One region of the Pseudomonas danubii genome, then DNA from elsewhere that is predicted to be linked to it. Evidence: riboswitches for the same ligand, from Rfam matches in the RefSeq annotation. Region 1 holds a riboswitch; each other region holds the start of a gene.
The links. Region 1 has a riboswitch for cobalamin ahead of PFZ56_RS16845 (TonB-dependent siderophore receptor). Riboswitches for the same ligand answer to the same signal wherever they lie in the genome.
Positions count from the first base shown of each region.

Region 2: it holds a riboswitch for cobalamin, as region 1 does, so the genes downstream of both, cobW (cobalamin biosynthesis protein CobW) here and PFZ56_RS16845 (TonB-dependent siderophore receptor) in region 1, are expected to answer to the same signal.
Region 3: it holds a riboswitch for cobalamin, as region 1 does, so the genes downstream of both, cobO (cob(I)yrinic acid a,c-diamide adenosyltransferase) here and PFZ56_RS16845 (TonB-dependent siderophore receptor) in region 1, are expected to answer to the same signal.

Region 1 is NZ_CP116502.1:3,640,266-3,647,209, reverse strand. Features, by position in the region: gene PFZ56_RS16870 (glutamine synthetase family protein) at 1-335, shown strand, start outside; gene PFZ56_RS16865 (N-formylglutamate amidohydrolase) at 319-1,071, shown strand; gene PFZ56_RS16860 (APC family permease) at 1,256-2,605, shown strand; gene PFZ56_RS16855 (arginine N-succinyltransferase) at 2,781-3,797, shown strand; gene PFZ56_RS16850 (arginine N-succinyltransferase) at 3,847-4,920, shown strand; cobalamin riboswitch at 4,954-5,157, shown strand; gene PFZ56_RS16845 (TonB-dependent siderophore receptor) at 5,255-6,944, shown strand, end outside.
Region 2 is NZ_CP116502.1:5,305,244-5,312,187, reverse strand. Features, by position in the region: gene cobM (precorrin-4 C(11)-methyltransferase) at 1-373, opposite strand, end outside; gene PFZ56_RS23925 (cobalamin biosynthesis protein) at 455-868, opposite strand; gene PFZ56_RS23920 (CbtA family protein) at 865-1,566, opposite strand; gene PFZ56_RS23915 (CbtB-domain containing protein) at 1,578-1,766, opposite strand; cobalamin riboswitch at 1,863-2,089, opposite strand; cobalamin riboswitch at 2,163-2,375, shown strand; gene cobW (cobalamin biosynthesis protein CobW) at 2,473-3,543, shown strand; gene cobN (cobaltochelatase subunit CobN) at 3,547-6,944, shown strand, end outside.
Region 3 is NZ_CP116502.1:6,135,486-6,142,429, reverse strand. Features, by position in the region: gene PFZ56_RS27545 (C40 family peptidase) at 1-17, shown strand, start outside; gene PFZ56_RS27540 (C40 family peptidase) at 182-715, shown strand; gene PFZ56_RS27535 (class I SAM-dependent methyltransferase) at 738-1,400, shown strand; gene PFZ56_RS27530 (sorbosone dehydrogenase family protein) at 1,403-2,722, opposite strand; gene PFZ56_RS27525 (hypothetical protein) at 2,793-3,374, opposite strand; cobalamin riboswitch at 3,545-3,778, shown strand; gene cobO (cob(I)yrinic acid a,c-diamide adenosyltransferase) at 3,858-4,469, shown strand; gene PFZ56_RS27515 (cobyrinate a,c-diamide synthase) at 4,480-5,802, shown strand; gene bluB (5,6-dimethylbenzimidazole synthase) at 5,795-6,445, shown strand; gene cbiB (adenosylcobinamide-phosphate synthase CbiB) at 6,442-6,944, shown strand, end outside.

The DNA.
Region 1 (6,944 bases):
TCCGCGCCCTGGATGCCACCGCCTCGCCACACCTGGCCATGGCCGTGATCCTGATCGCCGGACGCCTGGGCCTTGAACAGAAGCTGCCGCTCAATGCAATGACCGACAAGGTCCCCGATGAGCTGAGCACCGAACAGCGCCTGGCCAGCGGCATCGTGCCCCTGCCCGGCACCCTGACCCAGGCCCTGGAATGCCTGCGCAGCAACACGGAATTGCTGCAGACCCTGCCGCCGGAGCTGCTGAGCACCTATTTCGCCGTCAAACAAAAGGAAGTGTCCCTGACCGAGCACCTGACCGCTGCCGATCTCTGTGAGCACTATGGACACCTGTACTAAATCCGCCGAGCACGGTTTCTATACCGAGCCGGCCTATCGCCTGCTGCGGGAAGACTCCACGCATCCGCTGATCCTGGTGTGCGAGCACGCCAGCCACTACATTCCACCGGCCCTGCACGACCTGGGCCTGGACAAGGTGGCGGCCCGCGAGCACATCGCCTGGGACCCGGGCGCCCTGGAACTGGCCCAGAGTCTGTCCCGGGCCCTGGGCGCGACCCTGATCGCGGCCAACTATTCGCGCCTGCTGATCGACCTCAACCGGCCGCGCCACGCCCCCGACAGCATCCCGCTGCAAAGCGAGATCTATCAGGTGCCGGGCAACCAGCACCTGGACGAGGCCACCCGCGAGTACCGCCGCCAGCAGCTGTTCACGCCGTTCCACCAGCGTCTGCAGCGGATCATCGACCGGCGCCTGGCCGAGGGGCGCGAGGTACGAGTGGTGGGGATTCACAGCTTCACCCCGGTGTACTACAGCCAGCCACGCGCGCTGGAAGTCGGCGTGCTGTATGGCAACGCCACCGCCTACGCGGCGCGGATACTGGAAGGTTTGTGGGCCCTGCCGATAAAGGTGGCGGGCAACCAGCCTTATGAAATCGACCCCTTGAGCGACATGACCGTGCCGGTGCACGGTGATGCCCGGGGCCTGGAGTCGGTACTGATCGAGGTGCGCAACGACCTGTTGCGCAGCCCTGAAGCGGTGCAGCACTGGAGCGACTGTCTGGCGCCACTGCTGTAACGAAGGTTGAAAGACGCTTGAACGCAGCAAAGGCTGTTTGCAGGACAGGAACAACAACAAGAAAAACCGCTGTGGTGTGTCTTTAACCCTGCCAGGTTCAAACACAGACCGGCGCGCGAGGCGTCAATGACGACCCTCGCCGCCGGATGCGCCCACTTACATTGGCTACAAGGAGAACTGCTTCATGGAGATTGAAGAATTCGGCTACAAACAGGAACTCAAGCGCGGGCTGAGCCTGCGCGACCTGGTGGTCTACGGGATGATTTTCATGATCCCCATCGCCCCGTTCGGGGTCTATGGCTACGTCAACCAGGAAGCCCCGGGCATGGTGCCCCTGGCCTACATCATCGGCATGGTGGCGATGGTCTTCACCGCCCTGAGCTACGGCGCCATGGCCCGCGCCTTCCCCATCGCCGGCTCGGTCTACTCCTATGCCCAGCGCGGCCTCAATCCCCATGTCGGCTTTCTCGCCGGCTGGCTGATGCTCCTGGACTACCTGCTGATCCCGCCGCTGCTCTACGTCTACGCGGCCATGGCCCTCAACCACCTGTACCCGGAAGTGCCCAAGGTCGGCTTCATCCTGGCGTTCCTGGTCAGCGCCACCTTCGTCAACCTGCGGGGCATCACCTTCACTGCGCGGATGAACATCCTGTTCCTGCTGGCGCAACTGGTGGTCCTGGGGATCTTCCTGTTCTACGCCTGGAACGCCCTGCACGGCGGCACCGGCAACGGCCAACTGACCCTGGCGCCGCTGTACAGCCCGGAACACTTCCACTTCGGCATGCTGATGCAGGGCGTCTCGATTGCGGTGCTGTCGTTCCTGGGCTTTGACGCCATCTCGACCCTGGCCGAAGAGGTCAAGGGCGACCCGGGCCGCAGCGTCGGTCGCGCCGCCCTGATCACCCTGGTGGTGATGGGGGCGATCTTCGTGGTGCAGACCTGGATCGCCACGGACCTGGCCGCCGGCATGGGCTTCAAGTCCGCCGACACCGCCTTCTACGAGATCGCCGAACTGGCCGCCGGCAGCTGGCTGGCGACCCTCACCGGGGTGGCCACGGCGCTGGCCTGGGGCGTGGCGGTGGCCATCACCTCGCAAGCCGCAGTGTCGCGCCTGCTGTTCGGCATGGCCCGGGACGGCAAGCTGCCCAAGGTGCTGGCCAAGGTCCACCCGAAACACAATACCCCGCACATCAGCATCTACCTGGTGGCGGTGCTGTCGCTGCTGATCTGCTACCTGTTCATCAACTCGGTGGACACCCTGACCTCACTGGTCAACTTCGGCGCCCTGAGCGGCTTCATGCTGCTGCACATCACCGTGATCAATTTCTACTGGCGCCGGCAGAAGTCCGGCCAGGTGATCCGCCACCTGATCTGCCCGGTGATCGGCTTCGTGATCGTCAGCGCCATCATGTACAACATGGGCGTGGATGCGCAGAAGCTCGGCGCCATCTGGATAGCCGCCGGGCTGGTCTACCTGTTCCTGCTGAACAAGCTGGGCAGCGGTGCCGCCCTGCCCGATCCGCTCAAACCCTAAGTGACTTACCTGCGGCGCCGGATGGCGTCGCGCTTCCCCCCCGAGGCAGCCGCCAAGAGCCGCCCGGGGACAGGCCGCCGGATGCCGCGGCCGTGGAACTGCGTGGTAACCGACAGTGATGTCTGGCCCATGTTCGCCCCCCGGGGCGAGCGGCCCTTGATACAGGAGTGCACCCATGCTGGCTTTGCGTCCCGTGGCGTTATTCGATCTGCCCCAACTGCTGCGCCTGGCCCGCGAACGCCTGCTGGGCGTAACGTCCCTGGTGGATGACGAAACCTACCTGCGGGAAAGGATCCTCGATTCCCTGGCGTCCTTTGCCAAGACCGAGGCCAGCCAGGGCCCGGAGAACTACTTTCTGGTGCTCGAGGACCCAGACAGCGGCCTGCTCCACGGCTGTTCCGACATTCTTGCCACGGCGGGCTTTGCCGCGCCGTTCTACAGCCTGCGCAACCGTCCCTTCATCAGCAGCTCCCGGGAGCTGAACATCGAACACGGCGTGCCGACCCTGTCCCTGTGCCAGGACCTCAGCGAGCAGACCCTGCTGCGCAGCTTCCACGTGGACCCGGCGTTGTCGGGCACGCCCCTGGCGCAACTGACGTCCCGGGCGCGGCTGCTGTTCATGGCCGCTCACCCCCAGCGCTTTGCCGAGAGCACCATCAGCGAGATCGTCGGCTACAGCAACGCCGCCGGCGAGTCGCCGTTCTGGGAGGCGGTGGGCCAGCACTTCTTCGACCTGCCCTACATCGAGGCCGAACGCCTGTGCGCCCTTCAGGGCCGGGGCTTTCTGGCCGAACTCATGCCCCAGTACCCGCTGTACATCCCGATGCTGCCGCCGTCGGCCCAGGACTGCATCGGACGGATTCACCCCGATGCGCGGGAGGCCTGCGACATCCTGATCGACGAGGGCTTCGCGCCTACCCAGTATGTGGACCTGTTCGATGCCGGGCCGACCCTGCAGGCCCGCAATAACCAGCTACGCTCGATCGTTCAGAGCCGGGTCGCGACCAGCTACCTCAGCCCCCAGAGTGGCCAGGGTCGCCACTGGTTGCTGAGCAATGACCGACTGCAGGGATTTCGCGCCATTGTCGCGCCTCTGGATGAAGCCCCGGGCGATGTGGTCGGGCTCGACCCGTCGATGCTCCAGGCCCTGCAAGTGACACCGGGCGAACCGGTGCGGGGAATCGCGTTATGAGTGGCCCGCCGCTTCTGCGCTGCCCGGGACTGTTGCAAGGAGTGCACCGATGATCGTCCGTCCGATCCGCGTCACCGATCTGCCCGGCGTGCTGGCTTTGCTGGAGGGCAGCTGTCGCGAGTTGAACAACCTCTCCACCGACCCCGAGCGCCTGGCCCATCGCTTGCGCTGGGCCCAGCGCACCTTCGCCAGCCGGGTGGAACGGGCCGATGCCGACTACCTGTTCGTGCTGGAGGACGACGACCAGCAAATCATCGGCATCTGCGGCCTGAGCGGCGCCATCGGCCTGCGCGAGCCTTGCTACAACTACCGGGTCGGCATCACCCGTGGCAGAGCCCCGGGGCTGGGTATCGACAAAGAGATCCCGACCCTGTTCCTGTGCAACGAGATGACCGGGCAATCCCAGCTGTGTTCGCTGTTCCTGCGCCGCGACCAGCGCCAGGGCTACACCGGCCGCCTGCTGTCCACCGCACGCTTGCTGTTCGTCGCCGAACACCCGACGCTGTTCGGCGACAAGCTGGTGGCCGAATTGCGTGGCCAGCTCGACAGCCAGGGCTGCTCGCCGTTCTGGGACAGCCTGGGCCGACACTTTTTCAAGATGGACTTCCAGCAGGCCAACCGCCTGTCCAGCCATGGCAGCAAATCCTTCATCGCCGAACTGATGCCGCGCCAGCCGCTGTACACCTGCCTGCTCAGCCCACAGGCCCAGGCGGCCATCGGCCAGGCCCACCAGAGCACCGAGCAGGCGGTGAACATCCTGCGCGACGAAGGCTTCAGCCATCAGGGCTGCATCGATATCTTCGACGGCGGGCCGCTGATCGAGGCCGAAGTGGCGAAGATCCGCAGCGTGCGCGAAAGCCAGACCCTGCCCTTGCTGGTGGGCCGCCCGGACGAACAGGCGCCGGTGTGGCTGATTCACAACCGCCGCCTGGAAAACTGCCGCATCACCGCCGCCCCCGGGCGCCTGGTTTCAGGCTGCCTGCTGGTGGACCGCCTGACCGCCAAGCGCCTGCAACTGCAGCCAGGGGACTCGGTACGCGCCGTGCCACTGTTGGCCTGCCCAGCGCGGCCTCAGGGCCAGTCCGGGATCGCCCTCGCGCCGGACGCCGCCCTGCCCCTGTAGCCACGAGATTGACGAACGCCGGGGCGAATGTTCATATGCCGCCCAGTTTCAGGTGCCTCATGCCGCCGTGCACGAGGTGAAACGGGAAACCGGTGCGCCCTTTCAGGGCCAGTCCGGTGCTGCCCCCGCAACGGTAAGCGAGTGCTGCATTCAACACGCCACTGTACCCACGGTATGGGAAGGCGAATGCCGCCAGACTCGCAAGCCCGGAGACCGGCCTGAAACGTCTGTTTGGCAATCCTGCGGTGGGCGGGCATGGGCCGGTATGGTCGCGTGCCTGTGGCCGATACCTTCTCCTGCGTGCTTCCCGAAGTCACTTTCGAGAAGACCAAGAATGACAACAACTGACACCTTCCTTGCATGCGACTGGCGTGCACCTCGGCGCACCCTGAGCGGTGCCCTGCTCGGCTGCCTGTTCAGCCCCCTGCTGCTGGCGGACGACACTCCCCTGACACTGGAACGACAATGGGTTTCCGCCCCTTCGGTGGAGTCCACCACGGTGGCCGAAATGGCCCGGTACGGCAGCAAGGTGGAGATCATCGACCGCCAGCAGATCGAACGCGCCGGCCCCAGCAGCGACATCACCCGAGTGCTGCAGATGTACGTCCCCGGCCTCTACGTCGCGCCGAAAAACGGCCCCTTCGACTACGGCACCTATTCCCTGCTGGGGGGCCGCAACGACGACACCCTGATCCTGCTGGACGGCGTACGCCTGAACAACCGTCTGTACGGCGGCCTGTACCTGGACACCTTGCCGGCCAATGCCATCGAACGCATCGAAGTGCTCAAGGGCGGCCAGAGCCTGCTGTTCGGCACCCAGGCGGTGTCCGGGGTGATCAACATCGTCACCCGCAGCCCCCAGACTCGCGACACCTCCGGCGAGGTCAACCTGGGCCTGGACAGCTTCATGGGGCAAAGCGGCGATGCCCGGGTGGAGCGCATCCTCAGCAATGGCTTGGGCGATCTGGGCCTGCTGGCCTATGTCAGCCACAACGTCTCCGATGGCTACCAGCCCTATCGCAACAGCGCCTACAGCGCCAGCACCCGGGACAAGAAACGCGGCTATGAAGTGACCACCTTCGGCGCCAAGGCGATCCAGGGCTTCGCCGACGATTCGCGCCTGGAACTGTTCTACCAGTACAGCGATGCCAACCTGGATTTCGCCCGCCCGGTGAACAACCAGAAGACCACCAACGACCGCGTCCAGCAGATCGCCACCGCGACCTTCGAGCAGCGCCTGAGCGAGCGTTTCAGCTACTTCGTCAAGGGCCATGTCAACGACTGGGACACGCGCTACACCAAGATCGACAGCCTGAAAGACGGCCGCCTGGTGAGCAAAAACCGTAACGACTACTGGGGCTTCACCGACTGGGGCCTGCAGGCCGAAGGCAAGGCCGAGCTGGACGGCGGCCATGTGCTGGTGTTCGGCACCGACAACCAGTGGTTCAAGGGCCAGGACGATGTGCTCAAGATCGACAATAACCAGGCCCAGGCCAATGCCCTGTACACCCAGTTGCGCCCGGTGTTCGCGGCGCTGCCCGACTGGCACCCGAGCCTGGGCATCCGCCACGAGAAGATGAGCGGCGGCGAGAGCGCCACCGTGGGCATGCTCACCTCCCTGTACGACCTCAATGCCCATTGGCAACTGCGCGGCCAGTACGGCAGCGCCTTCAAGCTGCCCAACGCCGAGCAGTTGTTCGTCAACGAGGACTACGAACAAGGCAACCGCAACCTCAAGCCGGAAAAGAGCCTGAATGCCGAGCTCGGCCTGGACTACAAGGGCAGCCTGCTGGCCGGCGAGTTCAACGCCAGCGTCACCGCCTTCCAGCGCAAGATCGACGACCTGATTGCCCTCGATGGCATCCACTGGGTCAATGGCCAGGGGCGGATCAAGGTGCGCGGCATGGAGGTCGACGGCCGCTGGCAGTTCAGCCCGCGATGGAACCTCTCGGCGGACCTGACCCGCAATCTGCTGGAGTCGCGCAACGGCGTAACCCTGAGCAACATTCCCGGCTTCTTCGCCC
Region 2 (6,944 bases), 1.7 Mb from region 1:
GGGTCAATTCGGCTCCCAGCAGGGCGGCACAGGCGGCGGTGGCGGTGACGCCAGGGATGATCTCGAAGGGAATACCCAGCTCCCGCAGGCAGCGAATCTGCTCGCCAATGGCGCCATACAGGCTCGGATCGCCGGAATGTACCCGGGCTACATCCTGACCCTGGTCGTGCGCGTGCTTGATCGCCTCGATGATCTGTTCCAGATGCAGCTCGGCGCTGTTGATCACTCGTATCGCGCTGTGGCCTTCGAGGACAGCCTCGGGAACCAGCGAGCCGGCGTAGATGATCACCGGGCAGCGATGGATCAGGCGCTGGCCCTTGACCGTGATCAGTTCCGGATCGCCGGGACCGGCACCGATGAAATAGACAGTCATGGCTGTGTCCTGTGAAAAAGGGGCTGGAGCCAGCTTCAAATGAAGATTGCTCATGATCAAGGCGGGGGATTATCGAGGATTTTACCGGCAAGCGGCCATTGCCAGGGTGGCCTGGGCGAATTTCTGACGAGGGATCAGCAGTTTGGCCGGGCCGGGATGCAGCTGTTCAGCCATGGCCAGGGCCGCACTTTCGGCAACGCCGTAGCAGCCGGTGCGTTCAAAGGCGATCTGTGAACGGTGGCTCAGGCGCAAAGCATAAGGCGCCAACTGCGTGCTGCTGAAACAGGTCAGCGGCAATGCCAGTTGTTCGGCCAACTCCAGCAGTCCGGGCTCGGCCCGTTTCAGGTCGATGCTCGCCAGGGCGAAAACCTGCTGCGTATCGATGCGATGGGCTTCCAGCACCTGATCCAGCAGCGCGCGCAGCGTGGTCGCCGGGCAGCCTTTCTGGCAGCCCAGGCCGACCACCAGGGTCGACGCTGCGCGCACCTCGATCATGCCGAGTACGGATCCGTGTTCTTGCGCCGGAACAGCCAGGCGCTGATCAGCCCGAGGGCCAGCCAGAAGGCGGCGTTGGTCAACTGTGAAGCGATTTTGAACTGGGTCTCCAGTGCTTGCGGGGCCAGCATCGAATGCACTTCCGGTTGTGGTGCGCCGATCACGTGAGGCACGGCGATGATGGCGGCGCCCAGCAGTTTCAGCAGCCAGTTGCCAGCGAACACGATCAGGGCAAGGCCCACGGCGGTGGAAGCGGCAGCGCCGATCCACCAGACCTGACGCTGCACCAGATCGGCGGCAGCGGTGCCCGGCAACTCCGGCGGCAGGCCCAGGGTCGGCGCCAGGCAGAAGGTCGCATAACCGGCCAGGCCCCAGAGCAGGCCCTGGGAAGTGCGGCTGGGTGCCCGCAGGGTGTAGAGCCCTGCCAGCATCAGGGCGAAGCCGACGGCCACCACCAGGTTGCCACCGGTGGTGGACAGCACTCGCTGCCAGCCATCTTCCGGTTCCCAGGCTTCGGCGTCGTGGCTGTGGCCGGCCATGGCGCCTGCGGCGTGTTCATGAGCCTCCACGGCCGGGGCCTGTTCATAGGTTTCCGCCTGCAGAATCAGCGGGGCCACCCAGAAGCTCTGCAGCAGGGTCAGCAGCAAGGCCGCCAGCAACCCGCTGAAGCCTGCGGTTTGTGCAATACGCTTGATCATGTCGGCAGGTCTCAGTGGCAAGGGAAAGCAGCGCTGTGACGAGTATCGTGGGCAGCGTTGTGCACCGCTTCGATATGGGAGAAACCGGCGAAATACACCAGGCAGGCGCCCAGCAGCGAAGCGCCGATGGCGGCCACCAGGCGCTGGCTCAGGGTGGAGGTGCTGCTGGCGGAGTGGCTGGTGCTGCTGATGATCGACATGGCGCTTCCCTTTGGAGTGTCGGCGGGGGAGGAGCGCAGGAAAACCCCGCGTGAGGAGCACGCAGGGTTTGCAACAGCGCCCGCCCACCGCGGGTTTGTTATGTGTGTGTTGCGGGCCGGTCTCCGGGCTTGCGAGGGGCAGGGCTGTGTCATGCCGTGCCGACAAGTGTCGCCTTCCCATGCCTTGGCACAGTGGATCTGACACTTCGCTCGCTTACCGTTGCGGGGGCAGCACCGGACTGGTCACGACTTTTTAGTAAAGCACGTGATTCACCGGTTTCCCGTTTCACCCTGTGAAGGGCACCCGTAACAAGGCGCGTAGCAAATCATGGGCGGGGTAACGTCGTCAATTGCGGATGCCGGTGTATTGCCGATTGACCGTCCCCCGCGCTCTGCGTAGCCTTGCGCCTTCGAGGTTCTTCGGCCAGCGGTCGAAGCTAAGAAGGGAACGCGGTCGATGCCGCGGCTGCCCCCGCAACTGTGAAGGGTTTCATTTCTGCAAGGCCACTGCATTGGCGTTCGTAACGCCTGCGGGAAGGCGCAGAAACCGCCAGTCCAATGACTGGCAAGCCCCCAGCCAGGAGACCTGCCTCGATCCCAGATTCTCACTACAACCGGGCGGGGTGATCCGGTGGCGAAATCTCCGCGCGCCTCTGCGCTGCGGCTCTCGTCCCGTATGCCCGCCACCTTTGCCAAGGGGCATCCGATGAAAACACTGGCCAAACTTCCCGTCACCATCGTCACCGGCTTCCTTGGCTCGGGTAAGACCACCTTGCTCCGGCACATGCTGGACAACGCCCAGGGCCGGCGCATCGCGGTGATCGTCAACGAGTTCGGCGAGCTGGGCATCGATGGCGAGATCCTCAAGCAATGCTCCATCGGCTGCACCGAGGAAGAGGCCAGCGGCCGGGTCTACGAGCTGGCCAACGGCTGCCTGTGCTGCACCGTGCAGGAAGAGTTCTTCCCGGTGATGCGCGAACTGGTGGCGCGCCGTGGCGACCTGGACCACATCCTTATCGAAACCTCCGGCCTGGCCTTGCCCAAGCCCCTGGTCCAGGCCTTCCAGTGGCCGGAAATCCGCAGCGCCTGCACCGTCGACGCGGTGATCACCGTGGTCGACAGCCCGGCCGTGGCCGCTGGCACCTTTGCCGCGTTCCCCGATCAAGTGGACGCCCAGCGCAAGCTCGACCCCAACCTGGACCACGAATCGCCGCTGCACGAGCTGTTCGCCGACCAGCTGTCCAGCGCCGACCTGGTGATCCTCAACAAGACCGACCTGATCAACCCCGAAGACCTGGCCAAGGTGCGCCTGGAAGTGGCCGAAGAGCTGCCGCCGGCGGTCAAGGTCATCGAAGCCAGCAGCGGCCGCCTGCCCCTGGACGTATTGCTGGGCCTGGGTGCCGGCTCCGAGGAACACATCGACGGTCGCCACAGCCACCACGATCACCACCACGACGGTGACGACGACCACGACGATCACGATCACGACGCCTTCGACTCCATCTCCATCGAACTGCCCCAGGCCGACGAAAGCCTGCTGCTGGACGCCCTGACCCAGCTGGTGGTCAAGCACGGCATCCTGCGGGTCAAGGGCTTTGCCGCGATCCCCAACAAGCCGATGCGTTTGCTGATCCAGGGCGTGGGCACGCGCTTCGACAAGCACTTCGACCGCAAGTGGGGCGCTGACGAAGCCCGGACCACGCGCCTGGTGCTGATCGGCCAGGAACTGGACGCCGCCCAACTCGAGGCGCAACTGCGCGCCGCCCTCAGCGTGTAAGCCATGCACCTGCTCAGGACCCAGCCCGGCGGTTTCGTGTCGGATGACAACATTGCCGACCTTGGACAAACCCCCGCCGAGCTGGTGATCCTGTGCAGCGGCGACTCCAGCCTGGCGCTGCTGGCAGATGCCGCCGAGCAGCTGCCCGAGGATTACCCCAGCTTTCGCCTGGCCAACCCGATGCAGGTGCAGAACCACGCTTCGGTGGATCTGTATGTGGACCAGGTGCTGCGCCACGCCAAGGTGATCCTGATTTCCCTGCACGGCGGCATCGGCTACTGGCGTTACGGCGTCGAGCGGCTGGTGGAGCTGTCCCAGCGCGGGGTGCAACTGATTCTGGTGCCGGGGGACGACCGCCCCGACCCGGAGCTCAGCGACCTGAGCACCGTGGGCCCCGTCGAGCGCGATCGCCTGTGGCAGTTCCTGCGCCAGGGCGGGCGCGACAACGCGCTGAATTTCTACCGCTGCCTGGCCAGCGGCCTGCTGGGGCGCGACTACCCCTGGAGCGAGCCGCAGACCCTGCCACGCACGGCGATCTACCACCCGCACAAGAGCCAGGCCACTCTCAGCGACTGGCAGGTTGATTGGCAGCCCGATCAAGCGGTGGCGGCGCTGCTGTTCTACCGCTCCCACCTGCAGGCGGCCAACACCGGCTTTATCGACCTGTTCTGCCAGCGCTTGCAGGCGGCGGGGCTCAACCCCTTGCCGATCGCCGTGGCCAGCCTCAAGGAGCCCGGCTGCCTGAGCCAGGTGGAAGAGTGGCTGGAGGCAACCGCGGCCGGGGTGATCCTCAACACCACCGGCTTTGCCCAATCCAGCCCCGAAGCCCCGCACCTGCGGCCGTTCCGCCGCAACATTCCGGTGATCCAGGCCATCTGCGCCCAGGACAACGAGCCCGGCTGGCGCGACAGCGAGCAAGGCCTGGGCCCGCGGGACCTGGCCATGCACATCGCCTTGCCGGAACTGGACGGGCGCATCATCAGCCGGCCCATCAGCTTCAAGGACCTGGCCTGGCGCAGCGAGCGCAGCCAGTCGGACGTGGTCTGCTATCGCGGCCAGCCCGAGCGCATGGACTTTGTCGCCGAACTGGCCCGGCGCTGGGTCGAGCTGGGGCGCCTGGACAACGGCCACAAGCGCATCGCCCTGGTGCTGGCCAACTACCCGACCCGCGACGGGCGCATCGGCAACGGCGTCGGCCTGGACACTCCGGCTGCGGCGCTGAACATCCTCAAGGCCCTGCACGCCGAAGGCTACCCGCTGCCGGCCGAGTTGCCCGCCAGCGGCAGCGAGCTGATCCGGCAACTGCTGGGCGGGGTCAGCAATGACCTGGACAGCCTCGACCGGCGCCCGTGTCAGCAAAGCCTGGCCCTGGACGACTACGCGCTGATGTTCCAGGCCCTGCCCGCCGCCAACCGCGAGGCGGTGCTGCAGCGCTGGGGCGCACCGCAGCAAGACCCGATGTTCCGCGACGGGCGGATGATGATCGCCGGCCTGCGTTTTGGCCTGACCTTCGTCGGCATCCAGCCGGCCCGGGGTTATCAGGTGGACCCCAGCGCGGTCTACCACGACCCGGACCTGGTGCCGCCCCATGGCTACCTGGCGTTCTACTTCTGGCTGCGCCAGACCTACGGCGCCCATGCGCTGATCCACGTCGGCAAGCACGGCAACCTGGAATGGCTGCCGGGCAAGGGTGTCGGCCTCTCGGAGAACTGCTGGCCGGATGCGTTGCTGGGGCCGCTGCCGAATATCTACCCGTTCATCGTCAACGACCCGGGGGAGGGCGCCCAGGCCAAGCGCCGCACCCAGGCAGTGATCATCGACCACCTGATGCCGCCCCTGACCCGTGCCGAAACCTACGGCCCGCTGCGTAACCTGGAGCTGCTGGCGGACGAGTACTACGAAGCCCAGCTGCTGGACCCACGTCGCGCTCGGGAGCTGCAACGGGACATCCTGCAACTGGTGCGCGAGACCCACATCGACCGTGAGTTGCAACTGGGCGAACAGCTGGACAGCGACGCCGACGCGGCGATCTGGCTGCCGCGCCTGGACACTTACCTGTGCGACCTCAAGGAGTCGCAGATCCGCGATGGCCTGCACGTGTTCGGCGAATCCCCCGACGGCCGACTGCGCATCGATACCCTGCTGGCCCTGCTGCGCATTCCCCGGGGCGATGGCAAGGGCGCCCATGCCAGTCTGCTGCGGGCCTTGGCCAAGGCCTTCGACCTGGGCTTCGATCCGCTGGACTGCGCCCTGGCCGAACCCTGGACCGGGCGTCGCCCGCAGCCGTTGCGACAGCTCAGCGATGCCTTGTGGCGCACGGCGGGCGATGTGCGCGAACGCCTGGAACTGTACGCCGCAGCATTGATCGAAGCCGCGCTCCAGGGCCCGGTGGCGCAGTTGGATGAGCCGGGCTGGGAGCCGGTACGGGTCATCATCGACGCCTTGCGCGAAGTGGTCGCGCCGCGCCTGGACGCATGCGGCCCGGCGGAAATGCGTGGCCTGCTGGACGCCTTGAACGGCCGTTTCGTCCCCGCAGGGCCCAGCGGTGCACCCAGCCGCGGGCGTCTGGACGTGCTGCCCACCGGACGCAACTTCTATTCGGTGGACGTGCGCAACCTGCCCACCACCACCGCCTGGCGCATCGGTTTCCAGTCGGCGAACCTGATTCTCGAACGCCACCTGCAGGACCACGGCGATCACTTGTTGCAACTGGGCCTGTCGGTCTGGGGCACCGCCACCATGCGCACCGGCGGTGACGACATTGCCCAGGCCATGGCCCTGATGGGCGTGCGCCCGGTGTGGGCCACCGGCAGCCAGCGGGTGGACGATTTCGAGATCCTGCCCCTGAGCCTGCTGGACCGGCCGCGGGTCGACGTGACCCTGCGGGTGTCCGGGTTCTTCCGCGACGCCTTCGCCAACCTGATCCGCCTGTTCGACGCAGCGGTGCAAGCGGTGGCGGCCCTCGATGAGCCTGAGGACATGAACCCCCTGGCGGCCAGGGTTCGCGCCGAGCGCGAGGCCTTGATCGCCTCCGGCCTGGAGCAGGACGCGGCCGCGCGTCAGGCCGGCTGGCGGATCTTCGGCGCCAAGCCCGGGGCCTATGGCGCCGGGGTCCAGGGTGCCATCGACGGTCGCCTGTGGCAGAGCCGCGAGGACCTGGCCGAGGTCTACCTGAACTGGGGCGGCTATGCCTATGGCGGCAGCGACGAAGGCACCGCCGCCCGCGAGCAGTTCGCCACCCGCCTGAGCCAGGTGCAGGCGGTGTTGCAGAACCAGGACAACCGCGAGCACGACCTGCTGGATTCCAACGACTACTACCAGTTCCAGGGTGGCATGTTGGCCGCGGTGGAAAGCCTCAGCGGGGCCAAGGCTGCCAGCTACCACGGCGACCACAGCCAGCC
Region 3 (6,944 bases), 2.5 Mb from region 1:
TCACTGCACGTAAATAAGCAGACTGTTTGTAGGGCGAAGTTAAAGTCTTACTTGAAGTTTGGCGTGTAGGCGCTAGAATCCTGATCTATTGTTGAAACTAACCGCGTAAGCCCTGCTTACGCGGTTTTGTTTTCAGTACCACGGCAGAGAAAGCCGCATCCCGATCAGGATTGTTCAGCTTATGTCGACCTCGGCCCGTTTCGCGCTTATTGCCCTCGCTGCACTGCTCAGTGCTTGCGCCAGTCGTACACCGCCTCCGGCGCCTGTGGTACGTGCTCCGGTATTCAATTCCTCCCAGGCCTTTTCTCCGGTTGCCGAAGACGTGCTGTTTCGCGCCTTGGGTCTGGTAGGTACGCCCTATCGCTGGGGTGGCAATACACCGGACTCCGGATTCGATTGCAGCGGTTTGATTGGTTATGTCTACCGTGATGCGGCGGGTATTTCCTTGCCGCGCTCGACTCGGGAAATGATCGGCATGCAGGCGCCGGATGTGGGCAAGAATGCCTTGCAGACCGGTGACCTGATCTTCTTCGCCACCAATGGCGGTTCTCAGGTCAGCCATGCCGGGATCTATGTTGGCGAAGGGCGTTTCGTGCACGCCCCGGCCACAGGTGGCACCGTGAAGCTCGACAGTCTGTCCAAAGCCTATTGGCAGAAGGCCTACCTGAGCGCCAAGCGTGTACTGCAGCCGGAACATCTGGCGCACAATCCATAACACTTCTCCGGTCGAGGTGCTCGTGACTGCTCGTACCCTCAACCTCGACGATGCCCTTTATCAGTACCTGCTGGACGTTTCACTGCGTGAGACGCCCTTATTGCGTCGTTTGCGTGACGAAACCCAGGCGCTGCCCAATGCGCGCTGGCAGGTGGCGCCGGAGCAGGGGCAGTTCCTCGCGCTGCTGATCAAGCTGATCGGTGCTCGCCGCATCCTTGAGGTCGGGACCTTCACCGGCTATAGCGCCTTGTGCATGGCCCAGGCGCTGCCCAACGATGGTCTGTTGATCTGTTGCGATATTCCCGGCGATTACAATGCCACCGCCTGTCGCTACTGGAAGGACGCGGGAGTCGACCAGCGTATTGACCTGCGCCTGGCGCCCGCGCTGCAGACCCTGGTTGGCCTGGAGCAGGCGGGCCAGCTTGAGTCTTTCGATCTGATCTTTATCGATGCGGACAAGGCCAATTATCCGGCCTATCTGGAGTTTGCCCTGCGTTTGCTGCGAGTTGGGGGCCTGGCGGTGTTCGACAACACGCTATGGAGCGGGCGAGTGCTGGAGGCGAATGCCGCCAGTGAGGATACCCGAGCCATCCAGGCGCTCAATCGCGCCTTGAAGGATGACTCGCGCATCGATTTGTCACTGCTGCCCCTGGGGGATGGCCTGACCCTGTGCCGCAAGCGCTGAACTCAGGGCGCTTTGGCGGCGGATACCCGCCAGATCTTGTTGCCGACGTCATCGGCGACCAATAGCCCCCCTTGCTGATCGATGACTACCCCGACCGGGCGTCCCAGGGCTTTTTCATCGGCATTGAGAAAGCCGCTGAGTACGTCGATCGGTTGTCCTTGGGGTTTGCCTGCACGGAAAGGCACGAATATCACCTTGTAGCCGCTGTGGGGCTTGCGGTTCCAGGAGCCGTGCTGGCCGATGAAGGCACCTTCGGTAAAGGGCGCGGGAAGTTTGCTGCCTTCGGCGAAGGTCAGGCCCAGTGAAGCCGTATGTGGGCCCACGGCATAATCCGGGGCGATTGCCTTGCTCACCTGTTCGAGGTTTTGTGGCTTGACCCGCACGTCCACGTGTTGCCCGTAGTAACTGAAGGGCCAGCCATAAAAAGCCCCGTCCTTGACCGAGGTGATGTAGTCCGGAACCAGATCGCTGCCAATCTCGTCGCGCTCATTGACAGCGGTCCATAGCGCTCCACTGACCGGCTCCCAGGCCAGGCCGTTGGGGTTGCGCAGGCCGGTGGCGAACAGGCGATGCTTGCCGCTGGCTCGATCCACTTCCCAGATGGCTGCACGGCCCTCTTCTTTATCCAGGCCATTTTCCCCAACGTTACTGTTCGAGCCGACGGTGACATACAGCTTGCTTGCGTCCTTGCTGGCGATGACGTTCTTGGTCCAGTGGTGGTTGAGTGTGCCGCCGGGGAGGTCAAGCACCTTGGTGGGGGCTGCGCTGATGTGGGTGTCACCGGCCTGATAGGGGAAGCGCAGCAGCTTGTCGGTGTCCGCTACATACAGATCATTGCCCACCAGAGTCATGCCGAAGGGGGAGTTGAGGTTCTCCAGGAACAGGCTGCGGGTTTCCGCCACGCCGTCGTGATCCTGGTCCCGCAACAGGGTAATGCGGTTGGCGCTGGGGACGGTTGCGCCGGCACGGCCCATCACTTTTCCGGCGATCCAGCCGCGAATGCCCTGGCTGTCATCCGGCTTGGGCGGTGCATTGGTTTCAGCTACCAATACATCGCCATTGGGTAATACATACAGCCAGCGTGGGTGGTCGAGGTTTTCGGCGAAGGCGGCAACCTGTGTGCCGGCTGCTGCTGTTGGTTTTGCGCCCTGTGGCCAGCCGATGGCGGGGGCAATATTGACCGTGGGGATCAGCGTGGGATTGGGCTGCGGCAGTTTGGGGTTCGGTCCGGTGCCGTCCGAGACTTGCAGGCTTGAGGTTTCGCCGCAGGCGGTGAGGCCGGCGGCGATAGCGATAAGCAAGGTGTGTTGAAGCTTGAGCATGCTGATTTCCCTATGAGTGCACGAACGTCGTAGTCATAGAGGAGCATAGCCATTCGATGGTTCCGCCTGATCAGCGGGCCTCTTTGAACAGTACGGCAATCCCAGGATGGTAGTGGCCGCTTTCGTTATGCAGCTTGCGGTAGGCGTAGGGGAAGTACCAGGCTACGGCGCAGCAGTGCTCCTTTTGCAGTTCGTCCAGCATGTCCTGAAGTTCTTCGGGAGAGGCGCTGTGCTGGGCTTTTTGCGGGGCGACAAACAGGCAGCCAAGCCTCAGGTCGCTGGGGTAGCTGATCTTTCTGGCATCACTGGCAATGTCCAGCAATGGCTGGGTCAGGTGCAGGCTGTTGACCCGCGGCCAGCGCTGGGTGGTCTGGATATAGGCGCGTTCGTCCTTGGTGGCCAGGTACAGGTCGGTACGAGCGTTGCGGGCGCCGTCTTCCTGTTGCTTCTTGCTGGGGCTGTGTTCCAGGCTGATCATCTCCGCCATCCAGGCAGCCGCGGAAAGTAATCCCAGGTTGGCCTTTTCATCGAACCAGTACGGGGTTTCGCTATCGCCGCGGACTGCGTTGTAGCGGTCAATGCAATCGAACCAGCGTTCCAGCATCGGGCGCAGGAATTCCAGCTTTGGATTGCTGATGATCATGCCTTGCATCGAGCTCACTCCTTATTGTTGTGCGGCAGGACCTTGGGTCCTGAATTGTGGCTTTTTGATATCACCGCTCTGAGTGTGGCACAAGATTGGCGTCAGTTTGTTGATGCAGTGCAGTTTTGTGTGGTGTGCGACGGCTGGCTTTAATTGACGCTCCACCCCCAACCCTCTAACCTTCGCGACTTGTTTCAGGTGCTCTGTGGCCCACGGTCGACAGAGTGAAACAGGGAAGCCGGTCAGGGCCTGTTCCAGCGATGGACACGGCAACGATTCCGGCGCTGCCCCCGCAACGGTAGATGAGTCAAGGCTGTGCCACATGCCACTGTGTCGATGACATGGGAAGGCGCGCAGCCCGGCAGCGATGCCCCTCATGAGCCCGGAGACCGGCCTGATCCATCCAACGGCATCACGGTGGGCGATGCCAGGCTAGCGCCGTCTCTTTCTTTTCCTGCCCGCCGTTCCCCAGCCCCAACGGAGAGCTGCCCCATGAGTGAATCCCCCGATCGTGACGAGCGCCATCTGGCGCGCATGTTGCGCAAGAAAGCCGTGATCGACGAGCGCATCGCCAACTCGCCCAACGAATGTGGTCTGTTGCTGGTGCTGACTGGCAATGGCAAGGGCAAGAGCAGTTCGGCCTTCGGCATGCTGGCGCGGTCCATGGGCCACGGTATGCAGTGTGGTGTGGTGCAGTTCATCAAGGGCCGTAACAGCACCGGGGAAGAGTTGTTCTTCCGGCGTTTTCCAGAGCAGGTGCGGTTTCACGTGATGGGTGAGGGCTTCACCTGGGAGACCCAGGATCGCCAGCGCGACATTGCTGCGGCCGAAGCGGCCTGGGCCGTATCCAGGGAGCTGTTGAGCGACCCGGAGATTGGTCTTGTAGTACTCGACGAGTTGAACATCGCCCTCAAGCACGGCTACCTGGATCTGGACCAGGTGCTCAGTGATCTGCAGGCTCGGCCACCCATGCAGCATGTGGTGGTGACCGGCCGCGGCGCCAAGCCGGAGATGATCGAGCTGGCAGATACCGTCACTGAAATGGGCATGGTCAAGCATGCGTTCCAGGCCGGTATCAAGGCGCAGAAAGGTGTTGAACTGTGAGTGTGAATTCATGACCGATGTTCGTCATTGCCCGGCGGTATTGATCGCCGCACCGGCTTCCGGCCAGGGCAAGACCACCGTGACCGCGGCACTGGCCCGCCTGCACCGCAACCAGGGACGCAAGGTGCGGGTATTCAAGTGCGGTCCGGATTTTCTCGACCCAATGATTCTTGAGCGAGCCAGCGGTGCTCCGGTGTACCAGCTGGATATGTGGATGGTCGGGGAACAGGAAAGCCGTCGCTTGCTGTGGGATGCTGCGGGCGAAGCAGACCTGATCCTGATCGAAGGGGTCATGGGGCTGTTCGATGGCACGCCCTCCAGTGCCGATCTGGCGCGGCATTTCGGCGTCCCGGTGCTGGGGGTGATCGATGGCACCGCCATGGCCCAGACCTTTGGTGCACTGGCTCTGGGACTGGCCCGCTATCAGCCGGACCTGCCGTTCGCCGGGGTGCTGGCCAATCGGGTAGGCACCTTGCGTCACGCGCAGTTGCTCGAAGGAAGCCTCACCGAGGGGTTGCGCTGGTACGGTGCCTTGTCCCGGGAGACTGACATCGAGTTGCCCAGCCGCCACTTGGGGCTGGTACAGGCCAGCGAGCTGAATGATCTGGACCTGCGTCTTGATGCTGCCGCTGAAGCCCTGGCCAGCAGTTGCCAAGTGGCACTGCCGCCGGCAGTGAGCTTTGCCGCACCAACGCCGGTACCCTGCGAGCCTTTGCTTGCCGGTGTGCGAATCGCTGTGGCGCGGGATGAGGCGTTTGCCTTTACCTACGGTGCCAGCCTGGATCTGTTGCGGGCCATGGGCGCGCAGTTGAGCTTCTTCTCGCCGATTCATGACACTGAGCTGCCGGAGGCGGACAGTCTGTATCTACCCGGTGGATACCCTGAATTGCACCACCAGGCACTGGCGCAAAACACCGCGATGCTGGGTGCCATTCGTGCCCATCATGGTGCGGGCAAGCCGTTGCTCGCGGAGTGTGGCGGCATGTTGTACTTGCTGGACTCCCTGACCGACGTCGAAGGGCAGCGTGCCAATCTCTTGGGGCTGCTGCCCGGTGATGCCGTGATGCAAAAGCGCCTCGCGGCCCTGGCCTTGCAAGCGGTGGAGTTACCGGAAGGCAGCTTGCGTGGTCACACTTATCATCATTCCCTGACCAGTACGCAACTCGAGCCGATTGCCCGCGGCATCAGCCCCAATGGTGGCCGTGGTGCGGAAGCGGTGTATCGCGATGGGCGGATGACTGCCTCCTATGTGCACTTTTATTTTCCGTCCAACCCGGCGGCGGTGGCGGCTTTGTTCGTGCCAGCTCCTATAGAGGATGCGGTAGGTGAGTGAGCAGGATTTTTCTACGGCGGAGCGTGAGGCGGTTTATCGCGCCATTGCCGAGCGCCGGGATATGCGTCACTTCGCCGGTGGCAGTGTCGCGCCCGAGCTGCTGCGGCGTTTGCTGGAGGCGGCGCATCAGGCACCCAGCGTGGGGTTGATGCAACCCTGGCGTTTTATCCGTATCAGCGATCGCCCGTTACGTGGACGAATCCAGCAGTTGGTGGAGGAGGAGCGGGTGCGCACTGCCGAGGCCTTGGGAGAGCGTTCCGACGAGTTCATGAAACTCAAGGTTGAAGGCATCAATGACTGTGCCGAGGTGCTGGTGGCGGCGTTGATGGATGGGCGTGAGCGGCATGTCTTTGGTCGGCGCACTCTGCCGGAAATGGACCTGGCTTCGCTGTCCTGTGCCATTCAGAACCTCTGGCTGGCGGCGCGCAGCGAAGGCCTGGGCATGGGCTGGGTTTCGCTGTTCGAGCCCCAGGCCCTGGCCGACCTGCTGGGATTGCCCGCCGGTGCCAAACCCTTGGCCGTGTTGTGCCTGGGCCCGGTTACCGAGTTCTATCCGGCGCCGATGCTGGCGCTGCAGGGTTGGGCGCAACCCCGGCCATTGAGTGAGTTGCTGTATGAGAATTACTGGGGAGTGAGTCAATGAGTGTGGCGTTGCTGAGTGTCGCCGGGGTGGCGCTGGATGCGCTGCTGGGCGAACCCAAGCGCAGGCATCCGCTGGTAGCTTTTGGCCGTATGGCGGATCGTATCGAGCAACGTTTCAACGCCGCCGGCCGAGGCTGGCGCAGTCATGGGGTCACCGCCTGGGTACTGGCGGTGCTGCCCTTGACCCTGTTGGCCACGGCCCTGTCCTGGCTGCCCTACATTGGTTGGGTGGTGGAGATCATTGCACTGTATTGCGCCCTGGGCCTGCGCAGCCTCGGCGAGCACGTTGCGCCGGTGGCTCAGGCTTTGCGCAGTGAAGACCTGGATGAAGCCCGGCGTCGGGTCGGTTTTCTGGTGAGCCGTCAGACCAGTGAACTGGACGCCACCGAAGTGGCGCGGGCAGCCACTGAATCGGTGCTGGAAAACGGCAGCGATGCCGTGTTCGCCGCCTTGTTCTGGTTTGCCGTGGCCGGTGCGCCGGGGGTGGTGCTCTATCGCCT